DNA from 3 places in the Pseudomonas sp. B2M1-30 genome. Region 1 is predicted to be linked to each of the others. Evidence: riboswitches for the same ligand, from Rfam matches in the RefSeq annotation. Region 1 holds a riboswitch; each other region holds the start of a gene.
The links. A riboswitch is a leader RNA that binds a small molecule or an ion and turns the genes downstream of it on or off. The one in region 1 is predicted to bind cobalamin.
Positions count from the first base shown of each region.

Region 2: another riboswitch for cobalamin. It lies ahead of cobO (cob(I)yrinic acid a,c-diamide adenosyltransferase); the one in region 1 lies ahead of N8H74_RS21540 (ABC transporter substrate-binding protein).
Region 3: another riboswitch for cobalamin. It lies ahead of N8H74_RS04560 (CbtB domain-containing protein); the one in region 1 lies ahead of N8H74_RS21540 (ABC transporter substrate-binding protein).

Region 1 covers NZ_JAOEJT010000012.1:51,250-55,455, reverse strand. Annotated here, with positions in the region: gene N8H74_RS21545 (iron ABC transporter permease) at 1-998, opposite strand, end outside; gene N8H74_RS21540 (ABC transporter substrate-binding protein) at 995-2,008, opposite strand; cobalamin riboswitch at 2,152-2,348, opposite strand; gene N8H74_RS21535 (Ppx/GppA family phosphatase) at 2,394-3,329, opposite strand; gene N8H74_RS21530 (hypothetical protein) at 3,326-3,595, opposite strand; gene N8H74_RS21525 (ParD-like family protein) at 3,620-3,847, shown strand; gene map (type I methionyl aminopeptidase) at 3,844-4,206, shown strand, end outside.
Region 2 covers NZ_JAOEJT010000011.1:191,249-195,454, forward strand. Annotated here, with positions in the region: gene N8H74_RS21090 (sorbosone dehydrogenase family protein) at 1-682, opposite strand, end outside; gene N8H74_RS21095 (hypothetical protein) at 749-1,333, opposite strand; cobalamin riboswitch at 1,487-1,720, shown strand; gene cobO (cob(I)yrinic acid a,c-diamide adenosyltransferase) at 1,801-2,412, shown strand; gene N8H74_RS21105 (cobyrinate a,c-diamide synthase) at 2,409-3,767, shown strand; gene bluB (5,6-dimethylbenzimidazole synthase) at 3,764-4,206, shown strand, end outside.
Region 3 covers NZ_JAOEJT010000002.1:198,247-202,452, reverse strand. Annotated here, with positions in the region: gene cobW (cobalamin biosynthesis protein CobW) at 1-937, opposite strand, end outside; cobalamin riboswitch at 1,036-1,248, opposite strand; cobalamin riboswitch at 1,371-1,590, shown strand; gene N8H74_RS04560 (CbtB domain-containing protein) at 1,712-1,909, shown strand; gene N8H74_RS04555 (CbtA family protein) at 1,921-2,622, shown strand; gene N8H74_RS04550 (cobalamin biosynthesis protein) at 2,619-3,032, shown strand; gene cobM (precorrin-4 C(11)-methyltransferase) at 3,125-3,871, shown strand; gene nfuA (Fe-S biogenesis protein NfuA) at 3,958-4,206, opposite strand, start outside.

The sequences.
Region 1 (4,206 bases):
CTGATCAGGATCAAGGCGAAAACCGGTGCGCCGACCAGCGCGGTAATCACCCCGACCGGTATCACCTGGCCCTTGATCAACGTGCGTGACAGCACATCGGCAGCGATCAGAAACAAGGCGCCGCCCAGGGCGCTGGCAGGTAGCAGGCGTGCGTGGCCGGTGCCCAGCAGCAGACGTGCGGCGTGAGGAATCACCAGACCGACAAAACCGATCGAGCCGACAATCGAGACCATCACCGCTGTTACCAGCGCCGCGCAGCCGATCAGCAGTATCTGCACCTGGCGCACCGGTATGCCGAGGGACGCCGCCGAATCCGCACCAAAGGTAAACGCATCCAGCGCCCGTCGATGCCACAGGCACACAATCAATCCAGCCAGGGCCACCGGCACCGCCAGCCACACCGAAGGCCAGCGCACGCCGCCGAGATTGCCCAGCAGCCAGAACATGATCCCGCGCGCCTGCTCGGAGCTCGCCGAGCGGGTAATCAGAAACGCCGTCAGCGCGTTGAATAGCTGCGAGCCGGCGATCCCTGCCAGAATGATTTGCCCGGTGCCGCTGGCGGAGCCGCTGACGCGCGCCAACAGGATCACCAGCACGAAGGCCGTCACGGCGCCGACGAAGGCCCCGGCCGACAGCGAAAGCACTCCGGCACCGACGCCCAGCAACGCCACCATCACCGCGCCCGTCGAGGCGCCGGCGGAAATGCCCAGCAGATAGGGATCGGCCAACGGGTTGCGCAGCAGTGATTGCAGAATCACTCCGCAGGTCGCCAGACCGGCACCACAGGCGGCCGCCACCAGGGCACGAGTCAGGCGATAGTTCCAGACGATGCCTTCATCGATGGGGTCGAGCACATGGCCGGCCGCCCACAGTTTGTTGGCCAGCACTTGAAACACCACACCCGGTTCGATTGGCGTTTCACCGATGGCCACACCGGCGATCACGGCGGCCAACAGGATCGCCCCGACCAGCGACAGACGGACCAGGCCCCTGATCATTTCGACAGGTCGTAGCCGTCAATGGCCGAGGCCAGTTGTTCAACGCCGTCGAACATCCGCAGGCTGGCCTGCATCGCCATGGCGTCGAGAATGATGATGCGGTTGTGTTTCACCGCCTCCATGTTACGAGTCACCGGATCGCTGCGCAGGAACGCCAGTTTTTTCTCGTAGTCGTCAGCCGGGAAGCGACGGCGGTCCATGCGCGCGATCACCAGAAAGGTCGGATTGGCCTTGGCGATGGTTTCCCAACCGACCGTCGGCCACTCTTCATCGGATTGCACCACGTTGCGCACGCCGAGGGTACTGAGCATGAAATCAGGAACGCCTTTGTGGCCGGCCACGAAGGGTTCGATGTCCATTTGGGCGCTGGAGAACCAGACCAGCGCGCTGGCATCCTTCAAGTCTTTGTTGCGCGCGGTGGCGATCGATTTGGCGAGGCTGGCCTTGAGCTCGGCATTGAGCTGTTCGCCACGGTCACGCACATCGAAGATTTCTGCCAGTTGGCTGACACTCTTGTAAATGCTGTCGATGCGAAACGGCTCAAGGCGTGTGCCGTCGGCGCCGACCAGATTGTCCTTGGCTTCGCAGTCGGAAGGCAGCAGATAGGTAGGGATTTTCAGCTCATGAAACTGCTCGCGGGTGCCGACCGCCCCTTGCGGGCCGACCATCCATTCCAGCTCCACGGCGACCAGTTCCGGACGTTTGCCGATAACCGCCTCGAAACTCGGTTCGTTGTCGGCCAGCCGCCCGACCTTGTCGTTCTGCACCTTGTACGTGTCCAGCACGTTGTTGAACCACAGCGAGGTGCCGACCATTTTGTCGCCCAGGCCCATGGCGTAGAGCATTTCCGTACCGGCCTGGCCGATGGTGACCGTGCGCGTTGGTGCGTGCGCAAAGGTGAGGGTGCTGCCACAGTTTTCGATCGTCAGGGGATAGTGAGTCGGTGTCGCCTGGGCAAGAGCGCTGAGGGTCAGGCCGGCGATGAGGGTGGCAACGTGGGGCAGCAGCATGATGCAGTCTCCAGGGGAACCGTACGCGGAGCGGGAGGGTACGGCTTGGAAACACACCATCGAACGCAGGCAAGGAGGCCGCGCAAGGCCGGGCATCCATCGAGGACGCGCACGGCAGGATGTCCTCCCGGACACCCCGCCGGTTAGTGATTTACTGCGCCGGCAGGTCTCCTGACTGATGCGTCATCGCCTGTGCTCCGGCCTTCCCGGGGGTGATCCCAGTGGCAGTCAAGGAGCAGGCTCAGCACCTACAGTTGCGGGGGCAGTTCCGATTGGTGCCGTGCAGGCACCTCGGATTCCCTATTGATCCCGTTTGGGAACCGGCGGCGGCATGGTAATCGATCGGGCCGCCGAAGGGGAGCGGGAATATAAAGCGAGGCGGGTATTAATGGTTGCTCATCAAGCCGTGCAACACACCCAGGCGCAGGCCCGGTTCAGAGGGCATCATTTGCGCGATGCCGAACGCTTTGAACGCGGCGAGCATGATCACCAGACCGCCGGGCAGGATGCCCTGGCGGTGGGGTTGCAGACCGGCGAGTTTGAGTTGCTGGACGTTCTGCACTTTCAGCAGAAGCAATGACAGGCGCAGCAGGCCGCCGTAGGTGATGCCGTCCTGGCCGAAGTCGTTCAGGCGATTGGCCTTGAGTACTTTGGCGAGCATGCGCGCGGTGCCGGAAGAGCCGATGGTCTGCTGCCAGCCCTGGGCACGATAACGCCGGGCGACTTTTTCAAACTGAAGGATCGCGACGCGTTCGGCTTCCTGCAGGGCGGCGCAAGAAACTTCGCCGCCGCGAAAGTACCGCGCGCTCAAGGTGCCGCTGCCGATGGCGATGCTTTCGGTCAGCAACGGTTGCGAGCCCTGGCCAAGGATCAGTTCGGTGGAGCCACCGCCGATGTCGACCACCAGACGCATGTCTTCGGCGCTCGGCAGGGCATGGGCCACCCCGGCGTACACCAGTTGCGCTTCTTCATGCCCGGAGATGACGTCAATGCGAAAGCCCAGGTGCCGTTCCGCGCTGGCCAGAAACAGCGGCGCATTGTCGGCTTCGCGCACGGCGCTGGTAGCGACGGCACGCACGCGGCCGGGTTCGAAGCCGCGCAGCTTCTTGCCGAACCGCGCCAACGCCTGCCAGCCGCGATCCAGGGCCAACGCATCCAGCGCGCCGCCATCAAGGCCTTCGGCCAGGCGCACCGGCTCGCGCAGGGTTTTGATTTCCTGAATCATCAGGCCCTTTCGGCTGCGTACCGACTGGCCGATCATCATGCGAAACGCATTCGAGCCCAGGTCGATGGCGGCAAACAGAGAGGCGTCGTCTTTCATGGGAATCCTTGCAAATCATCCGTCGAAGGCTCGCGGTTGCGAGGATTCTGCCGTTGATTTGATGACATCCTGATGACGCCGCAGGGGCGGTTCGATGAATTTTCGGCTGTCATGACGCTGTCATTATCCGGCGCCCATACTGGCCTCAATACATCGCGTGCTCTCAGTTTTTTGCTGCCATTTCTGGCAGCTTTTTTTTGCCTGCGATTTGCCGCGCCGCTGCGGGTTTGCAATTTTTGCGACTGTCCGATTAATATACGATCCATATATATTTCGTATCGGAAACATTTATGGGCATCGTCAAGATCTCAGAGGACATGCACGAGAATCTGCGCATCTCCAGCACCGCGCTCAGCCGCTCGATCAACGCACAGGCCGAGCACTGGATGCGCATCGGCATGCTCGCCGAACTGCACCCCAACCTCGACCACAGCGCCATCTGCCGCTTGCTGATTCGCGCTGAACAGGCCGGCGGCCTGGACCTGCAACAACTGACTCAGGAAGCAGTCACGGCATGAGAAACCAGATCAAGATCAACACCCCGGCCGACATCGCACAATCGCGCGGGGCCGGCAAACTGGCCGCCGAAGTGCTGGCGATGCTGGTGCCCCACGTCAAGGCCGGCGTCACCACCGATGAGCTGGACCGCCTGTGCAACGACTACATCGTCAACGTGCAGAAAGCCATTCCGGCCAACGTCGGTTATCACGGATTTCCGAAAACGGTCTGCGCCTCGGTCAACGACGTGGTGTGTCACGGCATTCCGTCGGGCACGCCGTTGCAGGACGGCGACATCGTCAACCTCGACATCGCGGTGATCAAGGACGGCTGGTTCGGCGATACCAGCCGTATGTACGTGGTCGGCGAGGCGACGCCC
Region 2 (4,206 bases), on a different contig from region 1:
CGACGTTGCTGTTTGAGCCCACCGTCACATAGAGCTTGCTGCCGTCCTTGCTGGCGATGACGTTTTTCGTCCAGTGATGATTCAGCGTGCCGCCCGGAAGGTCGGTGACCTTGATCGGCTGCGTCTTGATTTCAGTGGCGCCGGATTCGTAGTGGAAGCGCAGCAGGCGGTCGGTATCGGCGACGTACAGATCGTTGCCGACCAGAGTCATGCCGAACGGCGAGTTGAGGTTTTGCAGAAATACCGTGCGGGTCTCGGCGACGCCGTCGTGATCGGCATCGCGCAGCAGGGTGATGCGGTTGGGGCTGGGCACGCCGGCACCCGCGCGTCCCATGACTTTTTTCATCACCCAGCCACGAATGCCCTTGCTGTCATCCGGTTTGGGCGGTGCGTTGGTTTCCGCCACCAGTACATCGCCGTTGGGCAGCACATACAACCAGCGCGGATGATCGAGGTTATCGGCAAACGCAGCCACCTGGGTGCCTGCGGCGGCTGTCGGTTTACCACCCGCCGGCCAGCCGGTCGCCGGGGCGATGTTCACCGTCGGGATCAGGGTCTTGTTCGGTTCGGGCAGTTTGGGTGATGGGCCGGTGCCGTCGGACACTTGCAGGCTGGACGACTCGCCGCACGCGGCAAGTCCGCCGGCGAAGGCGATGATGAAAACGAGCTGGGGCTTGCGCATTACTGATCTTCCCTATGAATGCATTCTTAATCATAGAGAAGGGCGCAAGCCCGATGGTTCAACCGGTCAGCCGCGCGCTTCCTTGAACAGCACGGCGATGCCCGGATGATAATTGCCGGCATCGCTGTGCAATTTGCGGTACGCGTAGGGGAAATACCAGGCGACGGCGCAGGTGTGTTCCTTTTGCAGGTCGTCGACCATGTCTTGCAGCTCTTCGGGGCTGGCGCTGTGTTGGGCCTTTTGCGGCGCGACGAACAGGCAGCCGAGCTTCAGGTCGCTGGCATAGCTGATGCGCTTGGCGTCGCTGGTGATCTCGGCCAAAGCCTGGCTGAGGTTGAGGTTGTTCACTCGCGGCCAGCGCTGCGTCGCCTGAATGAAGGCGCGATCCTCGGCGCCGGCGATGAACAGGTCGGTGCGGGCATTGCGCTCGCCTTCCTCGTTCTGTTTGCGGGTGGCGGTGTCGCGCAGTGTCACCAGCTCAGCCATCCACGCGGCAGCGGACAACAGGCCGAGGTTGGCTTTTTCATCGTGCCAGTACGGCGTGTCGTTGTCGCCGCGCACGGTGTTGTAGCGGTCGATACAGTCAAACCAGCGTTCCAGCACCGGGCGCAGGAATTCCAGGCGCGGGTTGCTGATGATCATGCCTTGCATGGGGCTCACCTTGTTCTTGTCTGATGTGAGGGTGTGGCTCTTTGATATCACTTGTCTCAGTGTGGCACAAGATTGGCGCCAGATAATTGATCGACGGCAGTTATTCGCTCGGCGGCGTCCTCTTCAATTGACGCTCCACCCCCAACCCTCTAACCTTCGCGGCTTGTTTCAGGTGCTCTGTGACCGATGTCGACAGAGTGAAACAGGGAAGCCGGTGAGGGTTGTCTTCAGGCGAAGAACGACTCCGATCCCGGCGCTGCCCCCGCAACGGTAAATGAGTGAAGACTGCGCCTTGTGCCACTGCGTCCGACAGCGATGCGGGAAGGCGCGCAGTCCGGCCGACGCCGCTCATGAGCCCGGAGACCGGCCTGATCCATCCAGCGGCATCACGGTGGGCGATGCCAGGCTTGTTGCCGTCTATTCTTGTGCCTGCCCGCCGTTATCCAGCCTCAACGGAGAGCTCCCCCATGACCGATTCCCCCGAACGTGACGAACGTCATCTGGCGCGCATGCAGCGCAAAAAAGCCGTGATCGACGAGCGCATTGCCAATTCGCCCAACGAATGCGGCCTGCTGCTGGTGCTGACCGGCAACGGCAAGGGCAAGAGCAGCTCGGCGTTCGGCATGCTCGCGCGCGCCATGGGCCACGGCATGCAGTGCGGCGTGGTGCAGTTCATCAAGGGCCGCAACAGCACCGGCGAAGAATTGTTTTTCCGCCGCTTCCCCGAGCAAGTGCGTTTTCATGTGATGGGCGAGGGCTTCACCTGGGAAACCCAGGATCGCCAGCGTGACATCGCCGCCGCCGAAGCGGCCTGGGAAGTGTCCCGGCAGATGCTGCGCGATCCGGCCATTGGCCTGGTGGTGCTCGATGAACTGAACATTGCCCTCAAGCACGGTTACCTCGACCTCGATCAGGTGCTCAGCGATTTGCAGGCCCGACCGCCGATGCAGCACGTTGTCGTGACGGGCCGCGCCGCCAAGCCGGAAATGATTGAGCTGGCCGACACCGTCACCGAGATGGGCATGATCAAGCACGCCTTCCAGGCGGGTATCAAAGCGCAGAAAGGCGTCGAACTTTGAAGTCACCACGTCACTGCCCGGCGGTGTTGATCGCCGCGCCGGCCTCCGGCCAGGGCAAGACCACCGTCACCGCCGCGCTGGCCCGTTTGCACCGCAATCAGGGGTGCAAGGTTCGTGTGTTCAAATGCGGCCCGGACTTTCTCGACCCGATGATCCTTGAGCGCGCCAGCGGTGCGCCGGTCTATCAACTGGACATGTGGATGGTCGGCGAGCAGGAAAGTCGCCGCCTGTTGTGGGAAGCTGCCGGCGAGGCCGATCTGATCCTGATCGAAGGCGTGATGGGACTGTTCGACGGCACGCCGTCGAGCGCCGATCTGGCGCGGCATTTCGGCGTGCCGGTATTGGGCGTGATCGACGGCACTGCCATGGCCCAGACCTTTGGCGCGCTGGCTCTTGGTTTGGCGCGCTACCAGCCGGACTTGCCGTTTGCCGGCGTGCTTGCCAATCGCGTCGGCACCTTGCGCCATGCGCAGTTGCTCGAAGGCAGCCTCACCGAAGGCTTGCGCTGGTACGGCGCGTTGTCCCGGGAAACCGGAATCGAACTGCCGAGCCGCCATCTCGGCCTGGTGCAGGCCAGCGAACTCAATGACCTCGACCTGCGCCTCGACGCGGCGGCCGAAGCACTCGCCAGCAGTTGCGAGGTAGCGCTGCCACCGGCGGTCGAATTCGCTGCACCTGAGATGCAGGTCACCGAACCCTTGCTCGAAGGCGTACGAATCGCTGTTGCGCGGGATGAAGCGTTTGCCTTCACCTACGGCGCGAGCCTTGATCTGCTGCGGGCGATGGGCGCCGAGTTGCGCTTTTTCTCACCGATCCGTGACACGCAATTGCCCGAGGCGGACAGCCTGTACCTGCCCGGCGGTTATCCGGAGTTGCACCACGTCGCGCTGGCGCAGAACACGGCGATGCTCGACGCGATCCGTGCGCATCACGCCGCCGGCAAGCCGTTGCTCGCCGAATGTGGCGGCATGTTGTATCTGCTCGATGCGCTGACCGATGTCGACGGCGTCCGCGCTGAGCTGGTCGGTCTGTTGCGCGGTGAGGCGGTGATGCAGAAACGCCTGGCGGCGCTGGCCCTGCAATCGGTCGAGTTGCCGGAAGGTGAGCTGCGCGGTCACACCTACCACCATTCCCTGACCACCACCGAACTGACCCCGATCGCCCGAGGCCACAGCCCCAACGGCGGGCGCGGAGCCGAAGCGGTTTATCGGGACGGGCGGATGACGGCGTCCTACGTGCATTTCTACTTCCCGTCCAATCCGGTGGCGATTGCCGCGTTGCTGGCGCCTGATCCTGAGGCCGCTCCCGTATTTGAAACCGTGATGGCAGCGGACTCGCTCGCGAAGGGGCTATGACAGACAACGCCTTCTCCGAAGACGAGCGCGAAGCCGTCTACCGCGCCATCGCCGAACGTCGCGACATGCGCCACTTCAGCGGCGGCACGGTCGAACCCGAACTGCTGCGCCGCTTGCTCGAAGCCGCGCACCAGGCGCCGAGTGTCGGCCTCATGCAGCCGTGGCGCTTCATTCGTATCAGTGACCGTGCGCTGCGTGGCCAGATTCAAAGCCTTGTGGAAGAAGAGCGGGTGCGTACCGCCGAGGCCCTTGGCGAGCGCAGTGACGAGTTCATGAGGCTCAAGGTCGAAGGCATCAACGACTGCGCCGAAGTGCTGGTCGCGGCGCTGATGGATGATCGCGAGCGACATATTTTCGGGCGCCGCACGCTGCCGGAAATGGACATGGCCTCGCTGTCCTGCGCGATCCAGAACCTGTGGCTGGCGGCGCGTGCCGAAGG
Region 3 (4,206 bases), on a different contig from region 1:
CCACGCCCTGGATCAGCAGGCGCATCGGCTTGTTCGGGATCGCCGCGAAACCCTTCACCCGCAGGATGCCGTGCTGAACCACCAGTTGCGTCAGGGCGTCGAGCAGCAGGCTCTCGTCGGCTTGCGGCAGCTCGATGGAGATCGAGTCGAAGGCGTCGTGATCGTGATCGTCGTGGTCATCATCACCGTCGTGGTGGTGATCGTGATGGCTGTGGCGGCTGTCGATGTGCTCTTCGGAACCGGCGCCCAGACCAATCAACACATCCAGCGGCAGACGACCGTTGCTGGCTTCGATGATTTTTACCGCTGGCGGCAGTTCTTCGGCGACTTCCAGGCGCACACGGGCCAGATCTTCCGGACTGGTCTGGTCAGCCTTGTTGAGGATCACCAGGTCAGCGCTCGCCAGTTGATCGGCGAACAGCTCGTGCAGCGGCGACTCGTGGTCCAGGTTCGGGTCGAGTTTGCGCTGGGCGTCGACCTGATCCGGGAACGCAGCGAAGGTGCCAGCGGCCACGGCCGGGCTGTCGACCACGGTGATCACCGCGTCGACGGTGCAGGCGCTGCGGATTTCCGGCCACTGGAAGGCTTGCACCAGTGGTTTTGGCAGGGCCAGGCCCGAGGTTTCGATGAGGATGTGGTCGAGATCGCCGCGACGGGCGACCAGTTCACGCATCACCGGGAAGAACTCTTCCTGCACGGTGCAGCACAGGCAACCGTTGGCCAGTTCGTAGACGCGGCCGGTGGCTTCTTCTTCGGTGCAGCCGATGGTGCATTGCTTGAGGATTTCACCGTCGATGCCCAGCTCGCCGAACTCGTTGACGATCACCGCGATACGACGACCCTGGGCGTTGTCGAGCATGTGCCGCAGCAGGGTGGTTTTACCCGAGCCGAGAAAACCGGTGACGATGGTGACGGGAAGTTTGGCCAATGTTTTCATCGGATGCCCTTTGGCAAGGTGGCGGGCATACGGGACGAGAACCGGCCACGCAGACACGCGCCGGAAGCGTTCGCCACCGGATCACCCCGCCCGGTTGTAGTGAGAATCTGTATCGAGGCAGGTCTCCTGGCTGACGGCGTTCGGGACTTGGCCCGGCATTCGCTGCGCCTTCCCGCGAGCTCCGTAGGGGGAGCCTGCAGTGGCGTGGCAGCGAACAGCACCGTTCACAGTTGCGGGGGCAGCCGCGGCTTGGACCGCGTTCCCTTCTTAGCTTCGGCACGCGCCGAAGAACCTCGAAAGCGCAAGGCTACGCAGGGTATGGGGATGGGTCAATGCTTGGTGGATTTTGAGATTGGGGGCATATCCGTTGCTTCGGGTGCTCAAAAAACGGATATGCCCCCATTCAATTGACTCAAACCCTCCCCCATGCTCTCCTACACACCTTGTTACGGGTGCCCTGCAAAGGGTGAAACGGGAAACCGGTGAATCATGTGCTTTACTCAAAAGCCATGTCAGTCCGGTGCTGCCCCCGCAACGGTAAGCGAGAGAAGCGTCAGATCCACTGTGCCATGGCATGGGAAGGTGATGCTTGCAGGTCGGCCAGACGCCACCCCTCGCGAGCCCGGAGACCGGCCCGCAACACACAGCGCGTACCTTGCGTCGCTGAACATAACAAACCCGCGGTGGGCGGGCGCTGTTCGAACCTCTGCGTGCCTGACCCGCAGGGGTTTTCATGCGCTCCGTTCACCCGCTGACACTCCAGAGGGAAGCGCCATGTCGATCATCAGCAGCACCGGCAGCAATTCGGACAAGATCTCCAGCACCAACACCCTGAGCCAACGCCTGACCGCCGCCGTCTGCGCGTCGATCCTCGGTGCCTGCCTGGTCTACTTCGCCGGTTTCTCGCACATCGAAGCGGTACACAACGCCGCCCACGATACCCGCCACAGCGCCGCGTTCCCGTGCCACTGAGACCTGACGACATGATCAAGCGCATTGCCCAAACCGCAGGCTTCACCGGCCTGCTGGCCGCCCTGCTGCTGACCCTGCTGCAAAGCTTCTGGGTGTCGCCGCTGATTCTCCAGGCGGAAACCTTCGAGAAATCCGAGCCAGTGGCTGAAGTTCACGAACACGCCGCCGGCACCGCCGCGCACACGCACGACGCCGAAGCCTGGGAGCCGGAAGATGGCTGGCAGCGCGTGGTTTCGACCACCGGCGGCAACCTCGTCGTCGCTGTCGGTTTCGCCCTGATGCTGGCCGGTCTGTACACCCTGCGTGCGCCGACCAAAACCTCGCAAGGCCTGCTTTGGGGCCTCGCCGGTTATGCGACCTTCGTGCTCGCGCCGACCATGGGCCTGCCGCCGGAACTGCCGGGCACCGCTGCCGCCGATCTGGCCTCGCGGCAGATGTGGTGGATCGGCACCGCCGCGTCCACCGCTGTGGGTCTGTCGCTGATCGCGTTCAGCCGCAACTGGCTAATGAAGATCCTTGGCGTGGCGATCATCGCCGTGCCGCATGTGATCGGCGCGCCGCAACCGGAAGTGCATTCGATGCTCGCTCCGGAAGTGCTGGAAGCTCAGTTCAAGATCGCTTCGCAGTTGACCAACGTGGCGTTCTGGCTGGCCCTGGGCCTGATCAGCGCCTGGTTGTTCCGCCGCAAGAACGACGGTCAATACAACGCATGACCGATGCTGGCGCAGCGCCGACCCTGGTGGTCGGCCTGGGCTGCCAGCGCGGCTGCCCGGCCAGCACCCTGCGTGCGCTGCTTGACCAGGCCTTGCAGGCTCATCGCATTGAACTGCGGGCAGTCAAGGCGTTGGCCAGCATCGACCTCAAACGTGACGAACCGGGCCTGCAAGAACTTGCCGCGCAACTCGCGCTGCCCCTGCTCTACTTCAGCCGCGAGGAACTGGCCGGTTACCAGCCGCGATTGAGTCACCGTTCGCAAATCGCCTATGAGCGCACCGGCTGCTACGGCGTGGCCGAAAGTGCCGCCCTGGCCCTTGCCGAACAGCTGATCCAGGCCCCTGCAAAACTGCTGATTTCACGGCAGAAATACGCCCAGGCGACTTTGGCATTGGCCGGCGCCGCCTGAAATCCCGATAATCCCCGCCATCGATCATGAGCATTCTTCATCTGAAGCGCTCTGATACCGCCTCACCCTGCCCTTTTTCACAGGATTCAGCGATGACCGTCTACTTCATCGGCGCCGGCCCCGGCGACCCGGAACTGATCACCGTCAAAGGCCAGCGGCTGATCCGCACCTGCCCGGTCATCATCTACGCAGGCTCATTGGTACCGGCGGCGGTGCTGCAAGGTCATCAAGCCGAAACGGTGGTCAACAGCGCCGAATTGCATCTGGAACAAATCATCGAACTGATCAAATCCGCCCACGCCCGGGGACAGGACGTGGCGCGGGTGCATTCCGGCGATCCGAGTCTGTATGGTGCGATCGGCGAGCAGATCCGCTATTTGCGTGAGCTGGACATCCCGTTCGAAATCATCCCCGGCGTCACCGCCACCGCCGCCTGCGCCGCGTTGTTGGGCGCCGAACTGACCCTGCCGGATATCTCGCAAAGCGTGATCCTGACCCGTTACGCGGACAAAACCGCGATGCCCGCCGGGGAAGAACTGGGCAGTCTGGCGCAGCACGGGGCGACCATGGCGATTCATCTGGGGGTCAATCATCTGGAAAAGATCCTCGCCGAGCTGCTGCCACACTACGGCGCCGATTGCCCGATTGCGGTGATTCACCGCGCGACCTGGCCGGATCAGGATTGGGTCGTGGGAACGCTGGCGGATATCGCCGGGAAAGTCGCCGCCAAGGGTTTTCGACGCACGGCGTTGATTCTGGTGGGCCGGGTGTTGGGCAGCGACCATTTCAGTGAGTCGTCGCTGTATCGCGCGGGGCATGCGCATTTGTATCGGCCGTAGCGGCCACTTGGCGGACAAGTCCTGAGTTTCAGGCATAAAAAAACGGCGCTCACGGTGCGCCGTTTTTTATGTTCGCAGCGAACGCCTTAGTAGTAAGCGTTTTCTTTCTGCGTGTGGTCGGTCACGTCGCGAACGCCCTTGAGCTCCGGAATGCGCTCGAGCAAGGTGCGCTCGATGCCTTCCTTCAGGGTCACGTCGGCCTGGCCGCAGCCCTGGCAACCGCCGCCGAACTGCAGAACGGCGATGCCGTCCTCGACCACATCGATCAGGCTGACCTGACCGCCGTGGCTCGCCAGCCCAGGGTTGATTTCGGTTTGCAGGTAGTAGTTGATGCG